DNA from 3 places in the Chenggangzhangella methanolivorans genome. Region 1 is predicted to be linked to each of the others. Evidence: predicted binding sites of a transcription regulator. Region 1 holds the regulator's gene; each other region holds the start of a gene.

Region 1 (3,270 bases):
TTCGGGCGGCCAGCAGCAGCGTCTGTGCATCGCCCGCGCGATCGCGGTGAGCCCCGAGATCATCCTCATGGACGAGCCCTGCTCGGCGCTCGACCCGATCGCGACCGCGCGCGTCGAGGAGCTGATCGAGGAGATCCGACGCAACTACACCATCGTGATCGTGACGCATTCGATGCAGCAGGCCGCGCGCGTCTCCCAGCGCGTCGCCTTCTTCCATCTGGGCATTCTGGTCGAGACGGGCGAGACGGAGAAGATCTTCACGAGCCCGAACGACAAGCGCACCCAGGACTACATCACCGGCCGGTTCGGCTGAGTTTCAGGAGGAGAGCCATGTCGCTCGCCGACAACCACATCGTCTCGTCGTTCGACGACGACCTCAACCAGCTCGCCGACAAGCTCGCCGAGATGGGCGGGCTCTGCGAGAAGCTCGTCGGCGAGTCCGTCGACGCGCTCGTTCGCCGCGACATCCCGCTCGCCCGCCGCGTCATCGAGTGGGACCGCGCGATCGATCGCCTCCAGCATGAGATCGAGGAGCGCGGCATCATGACGATCGCGCGCCGCGCGCCGGTCGCGATCGACCTCCGCCAGGTGGTGGGGGCGCTGCGCATCGCCAACGATCTCGAGCGCATCGGCGACCTCGCCAAGAACATCGCCAAGCGCGTGGTCGCGCTCGACGGCCAGTTCCAGCCGCCCAAGCTCGCCGGCGGGGTTGCGCACATCGCCGACCTCACGCTCGCGCAGCTCAAGGAGGTGCTTGACGCCTACACCCGCCGCGACGACAAGCGCGCGCTCGAGGTGTGGACGCATGACGGCGAGATCGACGCGCTCTATAACTCGCTGTTCCGCGAACTCCTCACCTATATGATGGAGGATCCGCGCAACATCGGCTTCTGCGCGCATCTGCTGTTCTGCGCCAAGAACATCGAGCGCATCGGCGACCACGCCACCAACGTCGCCGAGACGGTGTATTACGTCGTGCACGGCGTCCCGTTGACCGAAGACCGGCCCAAGGCCGACCTCGTCAGCGCGGACTTCGACTGACCCTCGCGACTTCGACCGACTGACCTCAGGAGAGGCCTGGCCGCATGAACCCGCGCGTGATGATCGTCGAAGACGAAGAGCCGCTCACCATGCTGCTCCGCTACAACCTCGAAGCCGAAGGCTACGAGGTCGACAGCGTTGCGCGCGGGGACGAGGCCGAGGTGCGCCTTTCCGAGGCGACCCCCGACCTCATCCTGCTCGACTGGATGTTGCCGGGGGTCTCGGGGATCGAGCTCTGCCGGCGCCTGCGCGCCAAGCGCGAGACCGAACGTCTGCCGATCATCATGCTCACCGCGCGCGGCGAGGAGGGCGAACGCATCCGGGGCCTGGCCACCGGCGCGGACGACTATGTGGTGAAGCCCTTCTCGGTTCCCGAGCTCGTGGCGCGGGTGAAGTCGCTGCTCCGGCGCACCAAGCCCGAGCACGTGTCGCGGACGCTGAAGGCCGGCGACATCGAGCTTGACCGTGAGAACCGGCGCGTGCGTCGGCAGCTGCGGGAGGTCCATCTCGGGCCGACCGAGTTCCGTCTGCTCGAGTTCCTGATGCAGTCCTCCGGCCGCGTCTTCACGCGCGAGCAGCTGCTCGACGGCGTGTGGGGCCGGGACGTCTATATCGACGAGCGCACCGTGGACGTCCATGTCGGGCGGCTGCGCAAGGCGCTGAACCGCGGCCGCAAGCCCGATCCGATCCGCACGGTGCGCGGCGCGGGCTACTCGTTCGACGAAACGTTCTCTCGCGCGAGCTGAGGGTCTTCGATCGTCCCTGAAGCGCCGGTCGTCACGTCGGCGACAGCCGGGAATGCGTGGCGTTCTAAGCGAGCGCCACGCCCAGCCGCATACCCGCGCGAAGGCGCGAGAAGACGGCTCCCGCCGGCGCGAAACAATTGTTGTTAGCCGGCGATTTTTGTCAGATTGCGGTCGAGCGCAGCCGCGGTTTCGCGAAATGCCGGAAGTAGCGGCGTGACTTCCCCCGCGAGATTCTCCGCGCCGTCCGGACCAAGCGCCTTCTGCAGGCTCGCCCAATATTCGGGAATGCGCCGCCAGTCCGCCACCGTCTCGGCGACGATCTCGGGATGGAACTGGACCCCGTAGGCGTTCGCCCCGACCCGCATCGCCTGCACCGCCGCCGCATCGTTCGAGGCGAGCGCGACCGCGTCTTCCGGGAGGCGCGTCACCTCGACGCCATGCCACTGGAACGTCTGGACGCGCTCGGGCAGGCCGGCGAACAGCGGGTCGGCGCGCCCCTCATCGGTCAGGCTGACGTCGCCGAGCCCCACTTCGGGCGAGGCCATCATCTTCGCTTCGCCGCCGAGCGAGACGGCGAGGAGCTGGTGGCCGAGGCAGATGCCGAAATAGGGCCGCTTCAGCTCCGCCACCCAGCGCCGGATCGCGGCCTTCTCGGCGACGAGCCAGGGGTGCTGGTCTTCCTCCCAGACGTCCATCGGGCCGCCCATGACGGCGAGCAGGTCGAAGCCCTTGAGCGGCGGGATCTCGTCGCCGGCGTCGAGCTCGACCGTGGTCCACTCGACGTTCCGGTCGCGCCAGAATTCCCGGAAGGAGCCCGGATGCTCGACCTCAAGGTGCTGGAAGACGAGGACGCGCATGCCGGTCGCTTCCTTCAGCCGTAGCGGTGCAGCGCGGCGCCGTGCGCGCGCAGCCACGCCTCGGCCCGCTCATAGTCGGGGAAGAGCCGCTCGACATTGGCCCAGTAGCGCGGCCCGTGGTTCATCTCGCGGCGGTGCGCCACCTCATGGGCGGCGAGATAGTCGAGGACATAGGTCGGCGCGAGGATCAGGCGCCAGGAAAAGGCGAGGTCGCCGGCCGCCGAGCACGAGCCCCAGCGGCTGGTCGTGTCCTTGATGACGATCTTGCCGATCGTGACTCCGAGCGCCGCCGCGTGGCGGCCCGCCGCCTCGACGAAGGCCTGGCGCGCCTCGCGCTTGAGAAAGTCGGCGACGCGGCGCGGGGCGTGCTCGGGCAGGCCGTAGACCGCGATCTCGGGCTCGCGGCCGCGCTGGCCGGGCTCGATCCGGACGAGGCCGCGCATGCCGGGGCGAAGCGAGATGCGATGCGCGACGCCGCGCAACGGCACGATCTCGCCCGGGGCGAGCGGCACCCGTTCGGGAAGCCGCGCCAGCCGCTGCTCGATCCAGCCGACATGGCGCTCGACGAAGTCGCGCGCGGCCGCCTCGGCGGTGCGCGAGGGCAACGTAAGGGTGACGTCGCGGGT
Region 2 (3,270 bases), on a different contig from region 1:
CTTGAGGCCCGAGAACCCGATCTGCGCCACCTTGGACCGAACCTGCGCGTCGCTCGCGCCCGGCATCCGCTGGCGGATGTGGTCGTAGGCCGAGCCGTCGAGATTGAGGTCCTCGACCTGATGCTGGGCGAAGAAGCCGACCTGCATCCGCTCGGACTTCGACAGCCGCCCGCCCTGCGGCTTCAGTCGATCGGCGAGCAGCTTGGCGAAGGTTGACTTGCCGTTGCCGTTCGAGCCGAGCAACGCGATGCGGTCGTCCGGGTCGATGCGGAGATCAAGCTTCTTGAGGATCGTCAGATCGCCATAGCCGGCCGAGACGCCGTCGAGCGCGAGCAGCGGCGGGGCGAGCTCCTTCTCGGGCTCGGGGATGCGGAACGGCACCACCGAGCGCTCCACGATCGCGTTGATCGGCTGCATCTTGGCGAGGCGCTTGACGCGCGACTGGGCCTGCGTGGCCTTGGAGGCCTTGGCCTTGAAGCGTGCGATGAAGGCCTCGAGCCGCGCCCGCTCTTCCGACTGGGCCTTGGCGGCCTTCTGGTCGAGCAGCAGCTTCTCGCGGCGGGCGGCGTCGAAGCGGTCGTAGTCGCCCTTCCAGAGGTTCAGCTTGCCGTTCTCGAAATGCAGGATGTGGTCGACCGAGGCTTTCAGCAGGTCGCGGTCATGGCTGATGACGAGGACGGTGCGCGGATATTTGGCGAGATAATCCTGCAGCCAGAGCGTGCCTTCGAGGTCGAGATGGTTGGTGGGCTCGTCGAGCAGGAGAAGATCGGGCTCGGAGAACAGAACCGCGGCGAGCGCGACGCGCATCCGCCAGCCGCCGGAGAAGTCCGAGCAGGGCCGCTGCTGCGCCGCCTCGTCGAAGCCGAGGCCGGACAGGATCTTGGCCGCGCGCGAGGGCGCCTCATAGGCGTCGATGTCGATGAGGCGGGTGACGATGTCGGAGATGCGGTGCGGGTCGGTCGCGGTGTCCTGCTCGGCGAGCAGCGCCGCGCGCTCCTTGTCGGCGGCCAGCACCACGTCGATGAGTGCTTCGGGTCCGGAAGGCGCCTCCTGCGCCACGCGGCCGAGGCGCGCGGATTTCGGATAGGTGATCGCGCCGTCGTCGGGCTGCATGTCGCCGGCGATCAGCTTGAACAGCGTCGTCTTGCCGGTGCCGTTCCGGCCCACGATGCCGACGCGCGCGCCTTCCGGCACGGCGACGGTCGCGCCGTCGATGAGGGTCCGGCCGGCGATGCGGGCGGTGAGGTCGTTCACGTGGATCATGGCGGCGTTCTTGTGCAGCCGACCGCGCTGCGCTGCAAGAGGACGGGTCGCCGCGAGCGCCGATTACGAAAGCGTGATCAGGTTGTCGTCCGACTGACATGGCCCCCGATGCAATTGGAGCCGTTCCAATTCCAAAGTCATCGGGGACTGCCTAAATGACCGACCACAACGCGCCGCGCGCTGAGGAGCCGATCCTCGACGAAGAGGCGACCGGCATCGACCGTCCGGGCCTGCACGCCGCCGCCGGCGAGCGTCCGAAGAACGAGCACTTCGGCGAAATCATCGCGCGCAACATCGAGCGCCGATCCTTCCTGCTCGGCGCCGCCGCCACCGTGCCGGTGCTGATGACCGCCAAGCTGCCGGGCCTCTCGAACGAGGCGCAGGCGGCCGAGACCGCCGAAGACGCGATCGAGGCCGCGGCCGGCAAGAAGGCCGACAAGCTCTCCTTCACCCCCATCCAGCCGACCCAGGCCGACGCGATCGTCGTGCCGGAAGGCTATGAGAGCCAGGTGCTGATCAGCTGGGGCGACCCGCTGTTCGAAGGCGGGCCGGAGTTCGCCGCCGGAAAGCAGTCGGCCGAGTTCCAGGCGCAGCAGTTCGGCTTCAACTGCGACTTCGTCGGCTACTTCCCGCTCGAGGACGACAAGAGCGGGCTGCTCGCGGTCAACCACGAATACACCACCGGCACGGACATGTTCCGCGACTACGCGCCGGGCGTGAAGAAATTCCAGGCCGACGTCGAGATGGCCGCGCATGGCGGCTCGGTGATCGAGATCAAGAAGTCGGGCGGCCGCTGGTCGGTCGTGAAGAGCGAGAAGTACAACCGCCGCATCACCGCCGAGACCGAGATGAAGATCACGGGGCCGGCGGCCGGCCACAAGCTGATGCGCACTAGCGCCGACCCCAAGGGCAAGACCGTCTACGGCATGCTGAACAACTGCTCGGGCGGCAAGACCCCCTGGGGCACGTGGCTCACCTGCGAAGAGAACTTCAACCAGTACTTCGCCAACGCCGCCCTCGTCGAAAACGAGGAGCTCAAGGCTCTCCACGCCCGCTACGGCGTCTCGACCGGCGCGACGGGCCGCCAGTGGGAGAAGTTCTACGACCGCTTCGACACCGTGAAGGAGCCCAACGAAGCCAACCGCTTCGGCTGGGTGGTCGAGATCGACCCCTACGACCCGACCTTCGTTCCGAAGAAGCGCACCTCGCTCGGCCGCGCCAAGCATGAAGCCGCGACCTGCATCCTCGCCAAGGACGGCCGCGTCGTCGTCTACACCGGCGACGACCAGCAGTTCGACTACGTCTACAAGTTCGTCTCGAAGGGCAAATTCGACGAGACGAACCGCAAGGCGAACTTCGATCTGCTCGACGAGGGCGTCCTCTACGTCGCCAAGTTCCATGACGACGGCACGGGCGAATGGCTCGAGCTGTCCATGAACAACCCGGTGCTCGCCGGCCAGTTCAAGAACGACGGCGAGATCCTGGTGAAGACGCGCCTTGCGGCCGACGCCGTCGGCGCGACCGCGATGGACCGTCCGGAAGACTGCCAGCCGAACCCGGTCACGGGCCGCGTCTACCTGACCATGACCAACAACTCGGCCCGCACCACGCTTCGCGAGGACGCCGGCGAGGTCAAGGCCAACCCGCGCGTTCCCAACCCGAGCGGCCACATCATCGAGGTCGACGAGGCCGAGGGCGACCACGCCTCTACCGCCTTCGAGTGGCGCATCTTCCTGCTCTGCGGCAATCCCGAGATCGACCTCAAGACCAAGCAGAAGCAGCTGAAGCCGGGCCTCGACTCCAAGGCGACGTTCTTCGCCGGCTACGCTGATCCGGCCGCGCTTGGCAAGGTCGGCTCGCCCGACAACATCGCCTTCGACGGCGAGGGCAATCTCTGGATCGCGACGGACGGCCAGCCTTCGAACGCCGACATCGGCAATCCGAACGACGCGCTCCACGTCGTCCCGACCCAGGGTCCGGACCGCGGCTATCTGCGCCAGTTCCTCT
Region 3 (3,270 bases), on a different contig from region 1:
GTGCGGGTCGTGCGCCGCCCCCACTTGCCGATCAGCCAGCCGAGCCGCGCCTCCTCGCGCGCCTCCGCCCCAAAGGCCTTCACCACCGCGTTGCAGGTGACGGCGTCGGCGAGCGCGCCGCCGAGCCGCGTGTCCCAGGCGTTCGACAGCTGGGCCGCCGGCGCGACCCAGAGCAGCGAGGCCGCGACCGTCACGCCCACATAGAGCAGCGAGCCGACGAGCGTGACGAGGCCCATGGCCGGCCAGTACGCGCCCAGGATCGCGGTCGCGCCGACAAGGACGACGAGCGAAGGCGCGAGCGCCACCAGCAGGATGTCGTTGAACTGGTCGATGGACCAGATCCCGCGCGTGATCTTGCGCACGGTCGAGCCCGCGAAGTTGTTGGCGTGCCAGTCGGTCGAGAAGCGCTGCACGCGCGCGAAGGCCTCGGCCGCGACCTCGCGCATCAGGCGCTGGGTCATGTGCACGATCGCCTCGAAGGCGACGTGGCGGAACAGCGCGATCGCAAAGCCCAGCGCGACGATCAGCCAAAGCGCGTCGAGCGCGGCCTGGAGCGCCGCCGCGCGGTCGGCCGAGGCGAGCGCGTCGACGAGACGGCCGGCGAAGACCGGGATCGCGAGGTCGGCGGCGGTCGCGGCCGCGATCGCGCCGCCGACGAGCGCCAGGCGTTTCGGCTGGCGGCGCCAGTGCGAGAAGACGAAGCCGAGCACCCGCAGGAACGGGCTCGCTCCGGAGGTCCGAAGAGATCGGGTCATGAAACGGCGCGGCCCCGCGCTTGAGCGGCGGCCGCCTCCCAGATTGGGGGCGCGCGAAGCGTCAGGCGCGCGGCGTCGATGGCGGCCGCACGCCAGCGTTCGATCAAACGCCCGAAACTGTCGAAATCGGTGGAGAGACGTCGTCGGCTGCGGCGCGGCCCGGTGGACCGCGCGGTCCGCGGACCTATCGGCCGGCGAGGCGCATGCGTCCGGAGGCGACGGCGATGACGGTCGTGGTCATGCGTTCTCCCTCCAAGGATCGAGGCGCCGGAAGCGGCGGGCGGATACGGGTTTATACGTAGCCGATTCGCGTCGCAAGCGAGCTCGGCTCACGCTCGCGAGAGCAATATCGCCCAAACGAAAACGCCGCCGATCGAGGAGACCGGCGGCGCGAAGTTCACGTAAAACTGTGTAACGCGTGATGCTAGTGGAGCGTGGGCTCCGGAGACTTGAGGCGCACCATTTCGTCCTTGATGCGAAGCTTCTTACGCTTGAGGGACGAAACCTTAACTTCATCGGAGTTCGGATGCATCATCTCCACCTCGATCTCTTTCTCGATGGCGCGATGCTTCTTTTCGAGCTCGGCGATGTGCGACTCGATAGACATCAAGCACGTCTCCCTGTTTCAGATAGACGAGCGGAATCATGTCACGGTCCCGTCACGCTGTCGATGCACATCGGCCTACCGATTCTTCACAGCGACGTGGGAGGCTTACCGTCCGGTTTACGCCCCGTGGGCGCGCCCCGGCTTGCCGCCCGGTGGGCCGCGGGCGATAGTCGGCGTGGCGTGACAGTTGTGCGTTGAACGGCGGGGCGCGAATGGCGGTGCGGGACGACGAGGCGCGGGCCGAGGAAGCGGCGGCCCGGGAGGAGCTCGCCCGGCTGCGCGAAGAGCATCGCGACCTCGACAACGCGATCGAGGCGCTCGAGAAGCTCGGCGCCGGGGACAGGCTTCAGATCCAGCGCTTCAAGAAGCGCAAGCTGAGCCTCAAGGACCGCATCATCTTTCTCGAAGACAGGCTGACGCCCGACATCATCGCCTGAGGGCAAGGAGCGTGACGGGCTTTCGCGACCACGACGACGTTCGATGTCCTCCGCAACAGCGGATCGGCGCGATGACGTCGCTCGTCCAGACATGATCTAAATCAACTAAAAAGATCGTTCCTCCTGCGTCGCGTCGGAAAGCAATCAGCGGCAAAATCGAGCTTGCGTCGACTGCATATTAATGACTATCTAACCAAATACTACTTAAGGTATTCATGGAGGCGAAATGCCGTCGAGCAGATTGTCGTCGATCGCGCTTGCCGCTTCGATCGCGCTCGTAGTCTCCCTGCCCGCCTCGGCCCGCCCCGGCGAAGGAACCGGCACGGCTGAATTTTGGGGCCATTTCTCGAGCGCCGGAAAGCAGATCGGGGGAACGTCCGGAATCGTTTCGTCCGTGAGAAAGGAAAAGGGCGTGTTCGAGATCGAGTTCTACCGGCAGATCGACAAATGCGGGTGGTTTGGCTCGATCCACGGCCGCTCGGCAGGATCGGTCGGCGTAGAACTCGGCAAGTCGACTCCGCCGTCCGATCCGCGTGTGCTCGAAGTCCGCACTTTCGACGCGAAAGGCGCGCTCGCCAAACGTGACTTCAGCCTTCTCGTGAAGTGCCAGGATTGATCGACATGACGACCTTCGCGAAGAGAAGCTTGGTCGCCGCGCTGGTCGTCGTTTCGACGGCCGCCGGCTTCACGCAGGCGATGGCCCAGTTCGGCGTCGCCACGATGTCGGCGCGCGTTTTCAAGGACGGCCAACTCGACGGCGGAGAAGGGGTGGTCGCAACGCGAAGGGAGGGGCCCGGCCTCTACTTCGTCATTTTCGGCCGCAGCATCTACGACTGCACATTTTCCGCGACCCAGGGCAGCAGGTTCGGAGCGCCTGACGAGCCCGGATCGATATCGGTCTACAATGGCGGCGAGGTCGACTCCATCTTAGTCAGGACCTACAACCTGAGCGGCCAGCTCTCGGATCGCCCCTTCAACGTGCTGGTCTATTGCGGGCGGTGACGCAGATCTCCGCTGCGCCGACGGCTTAGCCCGGCGACCAAAGTCGGACAAAGCCGTCGACCGCCAGAGGCGCCCCTGTTCTTTCGGCGGGCCTCGAAGGCGGATCGCCGTTCTGCGCGACGGCGAAAAGGTCGGCGCGTCCGGACGGCGCGCTTGCCTCGCGCGTCTGCGGCGCCTATCGTCCGCCGCCTCAAAAACCCTCTCTTTCCGGAGCATGACCAATGGCCGCGGAGGCCCGCGCCGAACAGACGCCCGTCGCCATCGTGATGGGCAGCCAGTCCGACTGGGCGACGATGCGCCATGCGGCCGAGACGCTCGCCGCGCTCGGCGTCGGCCATGAGGCGCGCATCGTCTCGGCGCATCGCACGCCCGACCGGCTGGTCGCCTTCGCCAAGAGCGCCAAGGCCGACGGCTTCAAGGTGGTGATCGCAGGCGCGGGCGGCGCCGCGCATCTGCCGGGCATGGTGGC

The links. The regulator PhoB, encoded in region 1, activates phosphate uptake and scavenging genes when phosphate is short. The targets are predictions, from matches to a motif close to TGTCATNNANCTGTCAT.
Region 2: a site for PhoB is predicted at 1,347-1,363, ahead of ACFOWB_RS14005 (PhoX family protein). Genes of this name have one in related genera too.
Region 3: a site for PhoB is predicted at 1,402-1,418, ahead of ACFOWB_RS11335 (YdcH family protein). Genes of this name have one in related genera too.

Annotation. Positions count from the first base shown of each region.
Region 1 is NZ_JBHRXS010000003.1:148,123-151,392, reverse strand. It holds gene pstB (phosphate ABC transporter ATP-binding protein PstB) at 1-313, shown strand, start outside; gene phoU (phosphate signaling complex protein PhoU) at 331-1,041, shown strand; gene phoB (phosphate regulon transcriptional regulator PhoB) at 1,086-1,787, shown strand; gene ACFOWB_RS01100 (type 1 glutamine amidotransferase) at 1,931-2,644, opposite strand; gene ACFOWB_RS01095 (M48 family metallopeptidase) at 2,659-3,270, opposite strand, start outside.
Region 2 is NZ_JBHRXS010000006.1:555,308-558,577, forward strand. It holds gene ACFOWB_RS14000 (ABC-F family ATP-binding cassette domain-containing protein) at 1-1,263, opposite strand, end outside; gene ACFOWB_RS14005 (PhoX family protein) at 1,419-3,270, shown strand, end outside.
Region 3 is NZ_JBHRXS010000006.1:13,020-16,289, reverse strand. It holds gene ACFOWB_RS11340 (ABC transporter ATP-binding protein) at 1-755, opposite strand, end outside; gene ACFOWB_RS11335 (YdcH family protein) at 1,180-1,362, opposite strand; gene ACFOWB_RS11330 (YdcH family protein) at 1,575-1,799, shown strand; gene ACFOWB_RS11325 (hypothetical protein) at 2,041-2,415, shown strand; gene ACFOWB_RS11320 (hypothetical protein) at 2,421-2,801, shown strand; gene purE (5-(carboxyamino)imidazole ribonucleotide mutase) at 3,023-3,270, shown strand, end outside.